4 regions of the Nocardia sp. A7 genome follow, and region 3 is predicted to be linked to each of the others. Evidence: riboswitches for the same ligand, from Rfam matches in the RefSeq annotation. Region 3 holds a riboswitch; each other region holds the start of a gene.
What was found. A riboswitch is a leader RNA that binds a small molecule or an ion and turns the genes downstream of it on or off. The one in region 3 is predicted to bind S-adenosylmethionine.
Positions count from the first base shown of each region.

Region 1: it holds a riboswitch for S-adenosylmethionine, as region 3 does, so the genes downstream of both, ACLJPD_RS21830 (aminotransferase class V-fold PLP-dependent enzyme) here and ACLJPD_RS18930 (bifunctional o-acetylhomoserine/o-acetylserine sulfhydrylase) in region 3, are expected to answer to the same signal.
Region 2: it holds a riboswitch for S-adenosylmethionine, as region 3 does, so the genes downstream of both, ACLJPD_RS29555 (amino acid ABC transporter permease) here and ACLJPD_RS18930 (bifunctional o-acetylhomoserine/o-acetylserine sulfhydrylase) in region 3, are expected to answer to the same signal.
Region 4: it holds a riboswitch for S-adenosylmethionine, as region 3 does, so the genes downstream of both, ACLJPD_RS08050 (rhodanese-like domain-containing protein) here and ACLJPD_RS18930 (bifunctional o-acetylhomoserine/o-acetylserine sulfhydrylase) in region 3, are expected to answer to the same signal.

Region 1 is NZ_JAJPWE010000003.1:847,357-850,556, reverse strand. It holds gene ACLJPD_RS21840 (S8 family peptidase) at 1-218, opposite strand, end outside; gene ACLJPD_RS21835 (AAA family ATPase) at 242-1,360, opposite strand; SAM riboswitch class IV at 1,642-1,756, shown strand; gene ACLJPD_RS21830 (aminotransferase class V-fold PLP-dependent enzyme) at 1,797-3,113, shown strand; gene ACLJPD_RS21825 (flavin reductase family protein) at 3,129-3,200, opposite strand, start outside.
Region 2 is NZ_JAJPWE010000006.1:147,549-150,748, reverse strand. It holds gene ACLJPD_RS29565 (glycosyltransferase family 2 protein) at 1-675, shown strand, start outside; gene ACLJPD_RS29560 (hypothetical protein) at 708-1,427, opposite strand; SAM riboswitch class I at 1,676-1,769, shown strand; gene ACLJPD_RS29555 (amino acid ABC transporter permease) at 1,927-2,904, shown strand; gene ACLJPD_RS29550 (amino acid ABC transporter ATP-binding protein) at 2,901-3,200, shown strand, end outside.
Region 3 is NZ_JAJPWE010000003.1:179,938-183,137, forward strand. It holds gene ACLJPD_RS18925 (NADP-dependent isocitrate dehydrogenase) at 1-642, opposite strand, end outside; SAM riboswitch class IV at 1,093-1,203, shown strand; gene ACLJPD_RS18930 (bifunctional o-acetylhomoserine/o-acetylserine sulfhydrylase) at 1,286-2,602, shown strand; gene ACLJPD_RS18935 (homoserine O-acetyltransferase) at 2,599-3,200, shown strand, end outside.
Region 4 is NZ_JAJPWE010000001.1:1,777,115-1,780,314, reverse strand. It holds gene ACLJPD_RS08060 (FAD-dependent oxidoreductase) at 1-720, opposite strand, end outside; gene ACLJPD_RS08055 (hypothetical protein) at 911-1,369, shown strand; SAM riboswitch class IV at 1,415-1,533, shown strand; gene ACLJPD_RS08050 (rhodanese-like domain-containing protein) at 1,551-1,967, shown strand; gene ACLJPD_RS08045 (O-succinylhomoserine sulfhydrylase) at 1,978-3,186, shown strand; gene ACLJPD_RS08040 (hypothetical protein) at 3,195-3,200, opposite strand, start outside.

The DNA of each region.
Region 1 (3,200 bases), 670 kb from region 3:
TGCGGATGCAGGGTGACCGCGGCGACGGTCTCGTCCTCCGGGCAGGCCGTTTTCGGCAACGAGTCGGCACTCGCGGTCGCTGCGCTCAACATCGGCGCGAGCCGGGCCCGCGCCTGCTCGACCGTGTACGGCGGCTGCGGCGAACCACCGGACCTGCTGGGGGAGATGGGCGTGGTCAGTCGCTCACCGAAGCCGATCAGAAATCGCGGTCCCGCCACCCGAAATCCCCCCAGCTGCCACGTTATTCCCGTCGATGTGTGAAGCCACGGATGGTGTCACGCGAGACCCCCGTGAGCGCACTGATCTGTCTCTGAGACAAGCCTGACACGCCCGTCAGCGTCTGTGCGAGCCGTAACCGATCCGTTTTGGGAAGTTCAGCTACTAGTCGTGCGGAATGCTCGGCCATCAAGCCGGGTAGTAGCTGGTCCTCCAGCACACAGCGCCTGCGCAACCGCAGCATGGTTCGCTCTATGTCGTTGAACGACAGCCCTTTCGACGCGAGCGCGACCGCATCTACCGCACCGTCGGGCAGCGGCTGGCCCGCGAACCGGCGGATCGCCTCGCAGCGTTGCTCCGCCTCGGGCAATGCGAACTCCACGCTCACCTCGAAGCGCCGCCACACGGCCGGATCAAGCAGGTCGGCGTGGTTGGTCGCGCCGATGACAAGGCCGCCGCCGGTCGGCCAGTCGTCGATCTGCTGCAGCAGCACCGTCACCAGGCGCTTCAGTTCGCCCACGTCGCGATCGTCGTCGCGGCGTTTGGCGATGGCGTCGAGCTCGTCGAGCAGCAGGACGCACGGCCGCTGCTTGGCGTAATCGATGGCGTGGCGCAGGTTGGTGCCGGTCTTGCCGAGCAGGCTGCTCATGATGGTCGCCAGGTCGAGAACCACCAGTGGCAAAGACAATTGGTGGGCCAGCCAAGCCGCTGCCATCGTCTTGCCGACACCGGGCGGACCCACGAACAGCAGGCTGCTCGCCGGGGTGAGATCGGCGGCGGCCAGCCGGTCGACCTGCTTGCGTTCGTCGACGATCTGGGTGAGCACGGCGTAGGTTTCGGCAGCCAGAATCGGTACTTCGGCGGTGGCGCCGGGCGCGGTCACCCGCAGCAGCGGCAGTCTGCTGTCCCCGTCGACCGGAATCGGCGTATCCACCTCCGCGCGTAGGGGATTGGCGCGCGTGGGGTTCTGTCGCAGCAGCGCGATCAACGCGTCGGCCAGCTCGGGACTGGCATGGCGGTGTCGCCGCGCGGCCCGCCGCACGAACATCGCGACATCCTGCTCACGCCCGGCCAACGCCAACCTGGCCAGGTGGACGAATTCGTCGGGCAGATCGGCGCTCACGTCCGCCGAAGTGGAGCTCAAGGCGTGTGACATGGTCTTCTTCCGATCATATGCGTGGACGGTTTTCGCTTCACTCGATCGTACGGCGTCCATCACGGGCAAAGTTCACCCCTTGTGTACCGGTTTGACATCGGACCCCACCCGCAGCGCCACATTGATCTGCCGAGCCCTCAGCGCAGCAATTCCCTTCGTCGGATGCTAGTTCCGCCACGCCGGGTCATGGGCGATTCCCTTCGCTTCGGGCGTGCCTCGAAAACGAGGGTGGTTGACAGGTCCGGCGGTCGTCTGCCACTCTCGTTGCAGGTCACGAGTACCAGCGTTCAGCCCCGGCTTGCTGGTCGGCAACCCTCCTCCGCGGTGGGGTGCTCCGGGTGACGACCAGGCTGACGTCCGAATTGGGCGCGGCAAGCGCGGGCCACCTCTTTTGAGCGGGTCCCTGAGCCGACGGGATTTCGTCATGACTGCTGTAATCGACCCCACCTGTGCCATCGCCGCTGTTTCCGGTGCTGACCTGCGGGTTCCGCTCGTTCAGGGCGGTACAAGCACCTACGCCAACTTCGACTACGCGGCGAGTGCGCCCGCGTTGAAGCAGGTCACCGACCGGATTTCGCAGTTGTTGCCGTTCTACGCCAGCGTGCATCGGGGTGCGGGGTACGCCTCACGCATCTCGACCGAGTGCTACGAGGCCTCGCGTGGTTCGGTTGCCCGGTTCCTCGATGCTGACGACGACCAGGTCGTGGTGTTCACGCGCAACACCACCGATTCACTGAACCTGCTGGCCGGGTGCGTGCCGGGGGAGACCGTGGTCCTCGATATCGAGCATCACGCGAACTTTTTGCCGTGGACCAAGCACGGTCGTCGGGTTGTTCGGGCCGCGAATACCGTCGAGGAGACGATTCAGCGCGTTGTGGCCGAGCTGTGCAGCAAGCCTGCCGCGCTGCTTGCGGTGACGGGGGCGTCCAATGTCACCGGTGAAGTGCTGCCGCTGGAACGCCTCGCGACCATCGCCCACCTGTGTGGTGCGCGCATCCTGGTCGATGCCGCTCAGCTGGCCCCACATCGACGGATCTCCCTGCGCGAGAGCGGGATCGACTACCTCGCGTTCTCCGGGCACAAGCTGTACGCCCCGTTCGGTTCGGGCGTGCTCGTCGGGCGGCGGGACTGGCTGGACCAGGGTGAGCCGTACCTCGCCGGTGGTGGTGCCGTGCGCGAGGTCGGTGTGACAGCGGTCGAATGGGCCTGCGCGCCCCAGCGGCACGAGGCCGGTTCGCCGAATGTGTTGGGCGCGGCCGCTATCGCCGCCGCCTGCGATGCGCTCGCCGCCATCGACCCCACCGAACTCGTTGCCCACGAACGCTTCCTGGCCGATCGGCTCCGCGACGGCCTGTCCGCGATCCCCGGCGTCGACCTGGTCAACATCTGGTCCGACAGCCCCGACTGCGTCGGCATCGTCGCCTTCACCATCGCCGACTACGCCCCCGGCCAGGTCGCCGCCTACCTCTCCGCCGAACACGCCATCGGCCTGCGTGACGGCCGCTTCTGCGCCCACCCCCTCCTCACCAGCCTCGGCCTCGACGCGGCCCTGCGAGCCAGCATCGGCCTCGGTACCACCGCCGCCGACGTAGACCGCCTGATCGAAGCGGTCACTACCCTGATCACCAACGGCCCCACCTGGACCTACGCCGCCACCGACGGCCACTGGAACCCCACCCCCGAAACCCGCCCCCTCACCACCTCTTCCCCTGAAGGCGCAGCCCCCTGCCTGATCGGCTGAACGATGACGCCGGTCTCAGGTGTCGAGGGCTGTCGGGCGGTGGTATTTGCCGTTGTAGTAGAGCAGTGGGGCTGCTGAGGGGGACTC
Region 2 (3,200 bases), on a different contig from region 3:
CAGGAAGCGGGTTCGACCACCGAATACCTGGTCCAGCCGCTGCTCGCCTGGTCATGGGCCTCGACCCTGCCCGTCGGCCCCGCCAACCACAGCCTGCGCCCGTCCACCGCCGTCGCGTGCGGGCAGTTCCTGGCCGTCGACGTCGAGGCCTACCGTGCCGCAGGCGGCCACGGGGCCGTAGCCGCCAGTGCCACCGAAGATCTGGACCTGGCGCGGGCGGTGCGTCGAGCAGGCCACCGCACCGCCCTGGTCACCGCAGGGCAGGCCGCGAGCACCCGCATGTACACCGGCACCACCGAACTCACCGACGGATACACCCGTTGGCTCTGGTCGGCTTTCGGCGGCCGCCGCGACACCGGTGCCGCCATCGGAATCCTTGCTGCCCTTGCCTATTGGATCCCCCCACTGGCCGCCCTCTGCGGTCGCGGCCGCACCCGCCGCGCAGGCATCCTCGGCTACCTGGCGGCCATCACCAGCCGCCTCACCGCCCGCACCATCGAAACCCGCCGCCGCCCAACGAGTTCCGACCTCATCTCAGCCCTGGCCCACCCCGTGGCTGTAGCCAACTATCTGACCCTGTGGACCCGCTCCCACCACCGCCACCGGACCGGCCGCCTCCGGTGGAAACAACGGCCTCTGATCACTCCCGACGACCCCGTCGCCCGCCGCGCCTGAGGACTGTTCCCGGTCGGCCGACGCTCCAGGACTCAGTCGACCTCGGTGATGCCGACGGTGGGAAAGAAGAAGCAGGAGCGGCCCGCGTTGTCGGTGGTGCCGAAGACCGCAGCCAACACGGTCCCGCGGCCGGTGTCGACGGGGACCGCGCGCACCCCGCCGACGGGGATGGCGGCGAAGAGGAAGTCGCGGATGGCGGTTTCGGCGAGGGGGCGCAGTTCGGCGGGGACCTCGGGCGGCACCATGGCGCGCACGATGTCGGCGATCGGGCCCATCGAGGCCATGCCACCGCGGCCGGTGCTGATATTGAGCCAGGCCACCTGCATGCCGGAGGTCTTCGTGGCGGCGGTGTCGGGGGCCAGGCCGTAGGGCAAGAAGGTGAACAGGGTTTGGCCGGACTTCACGGCGGAGAGGTCGAGACCGGGGATCGGGAGGGTGTTCGCCGGCCACGGGCCCGGCACCGCGCCCGCGACGGCGGGGACAAGGCCCGCGCCGTCACCGGTGCAGTTCGCGGCGACCGTGGGGTAGAGGAACGGCTGGATGCCCATGGCTTTCAGCGTCTCGACGACCGTTTGGTAGGCGCCGAGGAGATCGCCCGGTCCTGCGGCGGGCGTGGCGTTCGGGGCGTCCCTGGTAACGGCGGGCGCCACCGGCGCGACCGGTTCGGCGGCGGCGAGTGGCGCGGCCAGCAGCAGCGCGGCGGCGCAGGCCGTCAGCGCGGTCAGTGTGGTGGAACGGCGCGGCACGATCACGACGTACTCCTCATCGACGCAGAGAAAGCCGACGCTACCGCGCGCAGTGGGTGAATCCCGGCAGGTGAGGTTACCGACCGTTCGGCGCGTCGCCAACTCGCAGCGAATCCACCGAGCACGCCGAACCCGGGCAATTATGCCGGTGCCTCCGGCCGGTTCCAAGCTCTGCGCTCACGCTGATTTCTACCGTTGTGCGCGGTCACACCTGTGCCACATGCTGATTCAGCTCGGGCCCAACCGCCAGGGCACAACCATCCAGAGCGACCGAGAGACCTGGCTCTACGACGTCGCAGCAACCCGCCCGCTCGAGGGTGTGGGTGCTTCTGCCGGGATCGATGGAGGAGTTTCGTGTTGACCGTGGGATATCGCCGCCGACATATCGACCAGTGCCGGGTGACCGCAACGGCCTGTCGGGCCTGAGCGCCGCCAGATCGTGAGCCCGTAGCTGGCCGGGTGGAGGTCACTGTGCCTCGTTCCACTGTTTTCGCGAAGGACTCCCATGACCGCGTCCGCCGTCTCCGACGCCGAGACCGCCCCGCCGGGCGACGCGCCGCCCACTGCGCCACTGTCCGACGACCTTCCCCGGATCGCCGGCTCGCGGCACCCGTGGCGGTGGGTCGTCGCGGCGATCGCGCTGCTGCTGGTGGCCCAGTTCACGCACGGTCTGATCACCAATCCCGGCTGGGACTGGGGCACTTTCGCCCAGTACTTCACCGCGAAATCGGTGCTGGCCGCGCTGCGAGTGACGATCGAGCTGACCCTGTGGGGCACCGTCCTCGGATTCGCGATCGGCACGCTACTGGCCATCGGGCGGGTGTCGAACAATCCCGTGCTGCGGGTGATCGCCTGGACCTACATCTGGGCATTCCGTTCGATCCCACTGATCGTGCAGCTGCTGTTCTGGTTCAACATCGCCTACCTGTATCCCCGCCTGTCCGTTGGTGTTCCGTTCGGGCCTGCGTTCTTCGATTTCGAAGTCAACGGCGTCATCAGCGGTTTCACCGCGGCGGTGATCGGCCTGGCCCTTCATCAGGCCGCGTATTCAGCCGAACTGATCAGGGCGGGGTTACTCGCCGTCGACAGTGGTCAGCTGGAAGCGGCTGCGGCGCTCGGGATTCCGCGCTGGCGGCAGTTCCGCACGATCGTGTTGCCGCAGGCGATGCGCTCGATTCTGCCGAACGCCGCCAATGAGGTGATCAGCCTGTTCAAGGGCACCTCGATCGTGTCGGTCATGGCGATCGCCGAGCTGTTCTACCAGGTCCAGGTGATCTTCGGCCGCAACGGCCGGGTGGTGCCGCTGCTGATGGTGGCCACAGCCTGGTACATCGTGCTCACCACCGCGCTGACGATCGTCCAGTTCTACGTCGAACGTCACTATGCCAAGGGCGCGCAGCGCGAGTTGCCGCCGACACCGTGGCAGCGGGTCCGCGCCAAGGTCTCCGAGATCGCCGTCGCACCCCGAGGAGCCACCCGATGACCCCAGCGGTGCAGGCGAGGGGAATTCGCAAGTCCTACAACGGCACCGAAGTGCTGCGTGGCGTCGACCTGGCGGTGCGTACCGGCGAGGTCGTCGCGTTGATCGGCCCGTCCGGCTCGGGCAAGTCCACCTTGCTGCGGGTGCTCAACCACCTCGAGGCACAGGACGCGGGCACCGTGCACGTCGACGGTGCGCTGATCGGCTACCGGCAGCGCGGCAACACCCTGCGCCCGCTACCCGACCACGCGGTGCGCGCCCAGCGCAGCCAGATCGGCTTCGTGTTCCAGCAGTTCAAT
Region 3 (3,200 bases):
GGTGTTCTTCGTGGAGAGGTACACCGGGTAGTTCTGCTGCAGGCCGTAGTTGAACGAGGCCCGCGCGAAGTCTTCGATCGACTTCTTGAAGTTGTACATACCCATGACGACGCCGCCGTCTTCGGGCATCTTCACGACCTCGTGGATGATCGGCTCGCTGCCGTCCTCCGGGGTGAAGGTCAGCGTGACGGTGCCCGCCTCGTAGACCTTGAAGTCGGTGGCGCGATACTGGTCGCCGAAGGCGTGACGGCCGATGATGATCGGCTTGGTCCAGCCGGGCACCAGGCGGGGCACGTTGGAGATGATGATCGGCGCGCGGAAGATGGTGCCACCCAGAATGTTTCGGATGGTGCCGTTGGGCGAGCGCCACATCTTCTTGAGACCGAATTCCTTCACCCGATCTTCGTCCGGGGTGATGGTGGCGCACTTGACGCCGACGCCGTGCTTCTTGATGGCATTGGCCGCGTCGACGGTGACCTGGTCGTCAGTCTTGTCGCGGTACTCGATGCCGAGGTCGTAGTACTCGAGATTCACGTCGAGATAGGGATGAACCAGCTTGTCCTTGATGAACTGCCAGATGATCCGGGTCATCTCGTCGCCGTCGAGTTCTACAACGGTGCCTTCAACCTTGATCTTGGACATGGATCTTCGTGTCCTCCTCGGTGGGTGCCCTTATTGCACGGCTAGGCGAACACGCTTGTGAGCGGACCCCAGCAGTTCCAACAGACAACGTATATGCCCCGCGTTGTCTGCGGGACGTGTGGTGCAAACAAGACGAGCGTACTGCTGTCCCCCACCTCACCGCGACGGCAGGCCCCACTGTGCGGGACTGATCGGAGCTATCCCGCCGCTCCTGCCCCGCGGCACCCAATCGGGCCCTGACCGGCTACTGAGCAGTAACACGGCGGCGCTCGCACCCCCACAACGGCGGCGCGGGCCCGGACGACCAGTTCAGACCGCGACCGGATCACGACACATCCGCGACGCGCGACGACACGCCGAGGCCTGCCACACCGCCGACGGAGTGATCTTCGGCGGGAAATGCGGGGGAAGTTTCCGCGGGAGAGAGATCTCCGGTTAACATGACGACAAGGTCATGAGTACCAGCGCCAAGCCCCGGCTCGCTGGTCGGCAACCCTCCAGCTGCGGTGGGGTGCTCCGGGTGATGACCGGGCTCTCGAAAGTCGAGAGCAAGCGCGCATTGCAGGAGGCCCCCATGTGTTGTTACCCGTCGATCCGACCCAGTTGACGAGATCCCCCGGCTGACACCCCTCTGGAGCACGACATGACCGACTCTTCCCTGCCCGAGAACTGGTCCTTCGAGACCAAGCAGGTCCACGCGGGCCAGGCCCCCGACGCCGCCACCGGCGCGCGGGCACTGCCGATCTACCAGACCACCTCCTACGCATTCCGCGACACCGATCACGCCGCCGCGCTGTTCGGTCTCGCCGAACCGGGCAACATCTACACCCGGATCATGAACCCCACCCAGGACGCGGTGGAGCAGCGCGTAGCCGCCCTCGAAGGTGGTGTCGCGGCACTGCTGCTGGCCTCGGGCCAGGCCGCGGAGACCTACGCCATCCTGAACCTGGCAAGCGCGGGCGACCACATCGTGTCCAGCCCGCACCTCTACGGCGGCACCTACAACCTCTTCCACTACTCGCTGCCCAAGTTGGGCATCACGGTCTCGTTCGTCGAGGATCCCGATGACCTCGCGCAGTGGGCAGCGGCGATCGGGCCCAACACCAAGGCGTTCTACGGCGAGACCATCGCCAACCCGAGCAGCGCGGTGTTCGACATTCCCGGCATCGCCGGTGTCGCGCACGCGAACGGCCTTCCGCTGATCGTCGACAACACCGTCGCCACCCCCTACCTGATCCAGCCGCTGGCCCACGGCGCCGACATCGTCGTGCATTCGGCGACGAAGTACCTGGGTGGGCACGGCACGGCCGTGGCGGGCGTGATCGTCGACGGCGGCACCTTCGACTGGACCGTGCGCGACGCCGACGGCAACGCGCGCTTCCCCGGTTTCACCGAGCCCGATCCCAGCTACCACGGTGCGGTGTTCGCCGATCTGGGTGCGCCCGCGTTCGCTTTGAAGGCGCGCGTGCAGTTGCTGCGCGATCTGGGCGCGGCGGTGTCGCCGTTCAACGCCTTCCTCATCGCCCAGGGCATCGAAACGCTCAGCTTGCGCGTCGAACGCCACGTCAGCAATGCCGAGACGGTCGCGAAGTTCGTCGCCGAGCAGCCGGGTGTCGACGCCGTGTTCTACGCGGGCCTCGAGTCCTCACCCTGGTACGCGCGGGCCAAGCAGCTGGCGCCAAAGGGCGTGGGCGCGATCGTGTCGTTCGAACTGGCAGGTGGTGTCGATGCGGGCAAGAAGTTCGTGGACGCGCTCAGCCTGCACAGCCATGTAGCTAACATCGGTGATGTGCGTTCTCTCGTGATCCACCCGGCGTCGACCACGCACTCGCAGTTGACGCCCGACGAGCAGTTGGCGGCCGGCGTCACTCCCGGCCTGGTCCGGCTCGCGGTGGGCATCGAGGGAATCGACGACATTCTGGCCGATCTGCGGGCCGGGTTCGCGGCGGCGACGACGTGACTGTGAGCACCGAATCGCCGATCGCCCGACCCGGAACCGGGGTGGCCCTGCTGCCACCGCCGGACGGGCGAGTCGGTCTGGTCGCCATCGGGGATGTGGCGCTGGAGAACGGCGCCGTGGTCGAGGATGTGCGGCTGGCGGTGCAACGCTGGGGCGAGCTCTCGCCCGCGCTGGACAATGTGGTGCTCGTCGAACACGCGCTCACCGGCGACTCCCATGTCGTCGGTGGGCCCGACGGGGCGCCCGGCTGGTGGGAAGGCATGGTCGGGCCCGGCGCGCCGATCGACACCGACGAGTGGTGCGTGATCGCCACCAATGTGCTCGGCGGCTGCAAGGGCAGTACCGGGCCTTCCTCTCTCGGGCCCGACGGAAAGCCTTGGGGCGCACGCTTTCCCGAGCTGACCATCCGCGATCAGGTCACCGCCGAGGCGCGGTTGTTCGACGTGCTCGGCATCGAGCGGCTCGGCGCGGTGGTCGGTGGCTCGATGGGTGGCATGCGGGTGCTCGAGTGGATGATCGGCCTGCCCGAGCGGGTTTCGGCCGCGCTCGTGCTGGCCGTCGGGGCCAGGGCCACCGCCGACCAGATCGGCACCCAGAC
Region 4 (3,200 bases), on a different contig from region 3:
CGCGGCTTCGGAGCCCTCGTCGTAGTCGATGTCCTCGGGGTTGACGATGACCTCGATCGTCGGCGAGTGATCCAGTTCGCGCAGCTCGAGGGGCGTGAACTTGGCCTGCGCGGGGCCGCGGCGGCCGAAGACGTGGACCTCGACGGCCTTGTTGGCCTTGAGTCCTTCGTAGACGTTCGGCGGGATCTCGGTCGCCAGCAGTTCGTCACCGGTCTTGGCCAGCACACGCGCGACGTCGAGGGCGACGTTGCCGACACCGAGGACCGCGACCTTCTCGGCCTCGAGGGGCCAGGAGCGCGGGACGTCGGGGTGGCCGTCGTACCAGGACACGAAGTCGGCGGCACCGTAGGAACCGTCGAGTTCGATACCGGGGATCGCGAGTGCGCGGTCGGCGTTGGCGCCGGTGGAGAAGATGACCGCGTCGTAGAACTGGCGCAGGTCGTCGAGGGTGATGTCGGTGCCGTAGTCGATGTTGCCGAGCAGGCGGACCTGTTCCTTGTCGAGGACCTTGTGCAGGGCGGTGATGATGCCCTTGATGCGCGGGTGGTCGGGGGCGACGCCGTAGCGGATCAGGCCGAAGGGCGCGGGCATGCGCTCGTAGAGGTCGATGCTCACGTCGGCATCGGACTTCATCAACGCGTCGGCGGCGTAGATACCGGCCGGTCCCGCACCCACGATCGCGATGCGAAGTGGGCGAGTCGCTGCAAGCTGTTCGGTCATTTCTACGCGCACCCTTTGGTCGAGAACTGATTTGACGGCGTCAACTTAGCTTAGGCTAAGTCGGACATCCGCTTAGTGGCAGCTGCCATCGACGTCGGCAGCCGACCGCGATCAAGGCGATTCTAGCTGCGGCGTTGCGGCCACCCGGCGCGCGGTGTAGCTGCCCGCGCGGGTCTGTCAGGATTACAGCATGAACGAGGAGCAAACAGGCTCGGATGACCAGCCCGTAGTGGTGGATCAGACCGACAAGCGTTCCATCGTCCCGTTCGTCGCGGCCGCGGTGATCGCGATCATCGTGCTCATCGGCATCGTGGCGGGCGGATTGCTCTCACCCGCTGAGAAAAATGTCACAGAGGCCGACCGTCTCGCAGCCGCCGTCACCAACTATATCGACGCCCGCTCGCGCAGCGACCTCCGTCCGCCTGCGGGCGTGGCCTGCCCAGGCTTCAACGAAGAGTCCTCAGGCCTCGGCGAACAGCTCGGTGGCCCGAAATCCACTGTCACGATCGACGGCAAGGGTTTCGTGAACGCGACTGTCAACGGCGACCGCGCCAAGATCGACGCGACCGTGGTGGTCAACGGCAACCCGTCGACGTTCAACTGGAAACTGACCCGCGTCGACAGCGCGTGGTTGGTGTGCACCTTCTGAATCGTTTGACACGATGACCGGTGCCGAGGCAATCTCAGATCGCAAGGTCATGAGTGCCAGCGTCAAGCCCCGGCTCGCTGGTCGGCAACCCTCCTCCGCGGTGGGGTGCTCCGGGTGACGACCTGGCCGTGTGTTCCGGAGTTCCGGCACGGCAAGAGCGGATTCACGCAGGAGGATCGACATGACTTACGCCGGCGATATCACCCCTGAGAAGGCGTGGGAGCTGCTCACCGAGCATCCCGGCGCCGTGTTGGTCGACGTGCGCACCGAAGGCGAGTGGGCACACATCGGCATTCCCGACACCAGCTCCATCGAACGCCCGGCCCATTTCATCGAATGGGTCGACGGCACCGGCACGCGTAACCCGGAGTTCGGTGTGCAGCTCGAGAAGGCACTCGCCGGTCGCCCCGACGACGCACCGGTGGTGTTCCTTTGTCGCTCCGGTCAGCGTTCCGCGCACGCGGCGAACCTGGCGACGGCGGCGGGCGTGGCACCGTCCTACAACGTGCTCGACGGATTCGAAGGTGGCCCCGACGCGTTCGGTCAGCGCGGTAGTACCGGTTGGCGCGCGGTCGGCCTGCCGTGGCGTCAGGCATAAGGAGAAAAGCATGATCACCGGTGGTTCGTTCGACAAGCCACTGCCCGAAGGCGTCGGTCCCGCCACGCTCGGCGTGCGTGGCGGCCTGCGCCGTTCCGGCTTCGACGAGACGTCCGAGGCGCTGTATCTGACCTCGGGTTTCGTCTACGAGAGCGCCGAGGCCGCCGAGGCCGCGTTCACCGGCGACGTCGAGCACTTCGTCTACTCCCGCTTCGGCAACCCGACCGTGGCGATGTTCGAGGAGCGCATCCGCCTGCTCGACGGTGCCGAGGCGGCCTTCGCGACCGCGTCCGGCATGTCCGCGGTGTTCACCGCCCTCGGCGCGCTGCTGCAGGCAGGCGATCGACTCGTGGCCGCCCGCAGCCTGTTCGGCTCCTGTTTCGTGGTCTGCAACGAGATCCTCCCGCGCTGGGGCATCGAAACCGTCTTCGTCGACGGTGACGACCTCGACCAGTGGGAGCAGGCCCTCTCCGTCCCCACGCAGGCAGTCTTCTTCGAGACCCCAGCCAACCCGATGCAGACCCTCGTCGACGTCCGTAAGGTCACCGAGCTCGCCCACGCCGCGGGCGCGAAGGTGGTGCTGGACAACGTCTTCGCCACCCCGTTGCTCCAGCGCGGCTTCGAACTCGGCGCCGACGTGGTCGTCTACTCCGGCACCAAGCACATCGACGGCCAGGGCCGCGTTCTCGGCGGCGCGATCCTCGGCGCCAAGGACTACATCGACGGCCCCGTCAAAACCCTGATGCGCCACACGGGTCCGGCCCTGAGCCCCTTCAACGCGTGGACCTTGCTCAAGGGCCTGGAAACCATGCCGTTGCGCGTGCGCCACTCCACCGAATCGGCGCTGAAAGTGGCCGAGTTCCTGGAGACCAGCACATCGGTCGACTGGGTGAAATACCCCTTCCTGCAATCACATCCGCAACACGCACTGGCCACCGAGCAGATGACCGGCGGCGGCACAGTCGTCACCTTCGCCCTCAACGGCGACGACGGCAAGAAGCGTGCCTTCGAGGTACTGAACCGCCTGCGCATCATCGACATCTCCAACAACCTCGGCGACGCCAAAACCATGATCACCCACCCCGCCACCACCACCCACCGAGCCATGGGCCCGGAAGGGCGCGCGTCAATCGGCTTGTCCGACGGGGTAGTTCGCATCTCGGTCGGCCTGGAAGACCTCGAAGATCTCCTCGGCGACCTCGACCACGCCCTGAGCTAGCCGCACCGTCACGA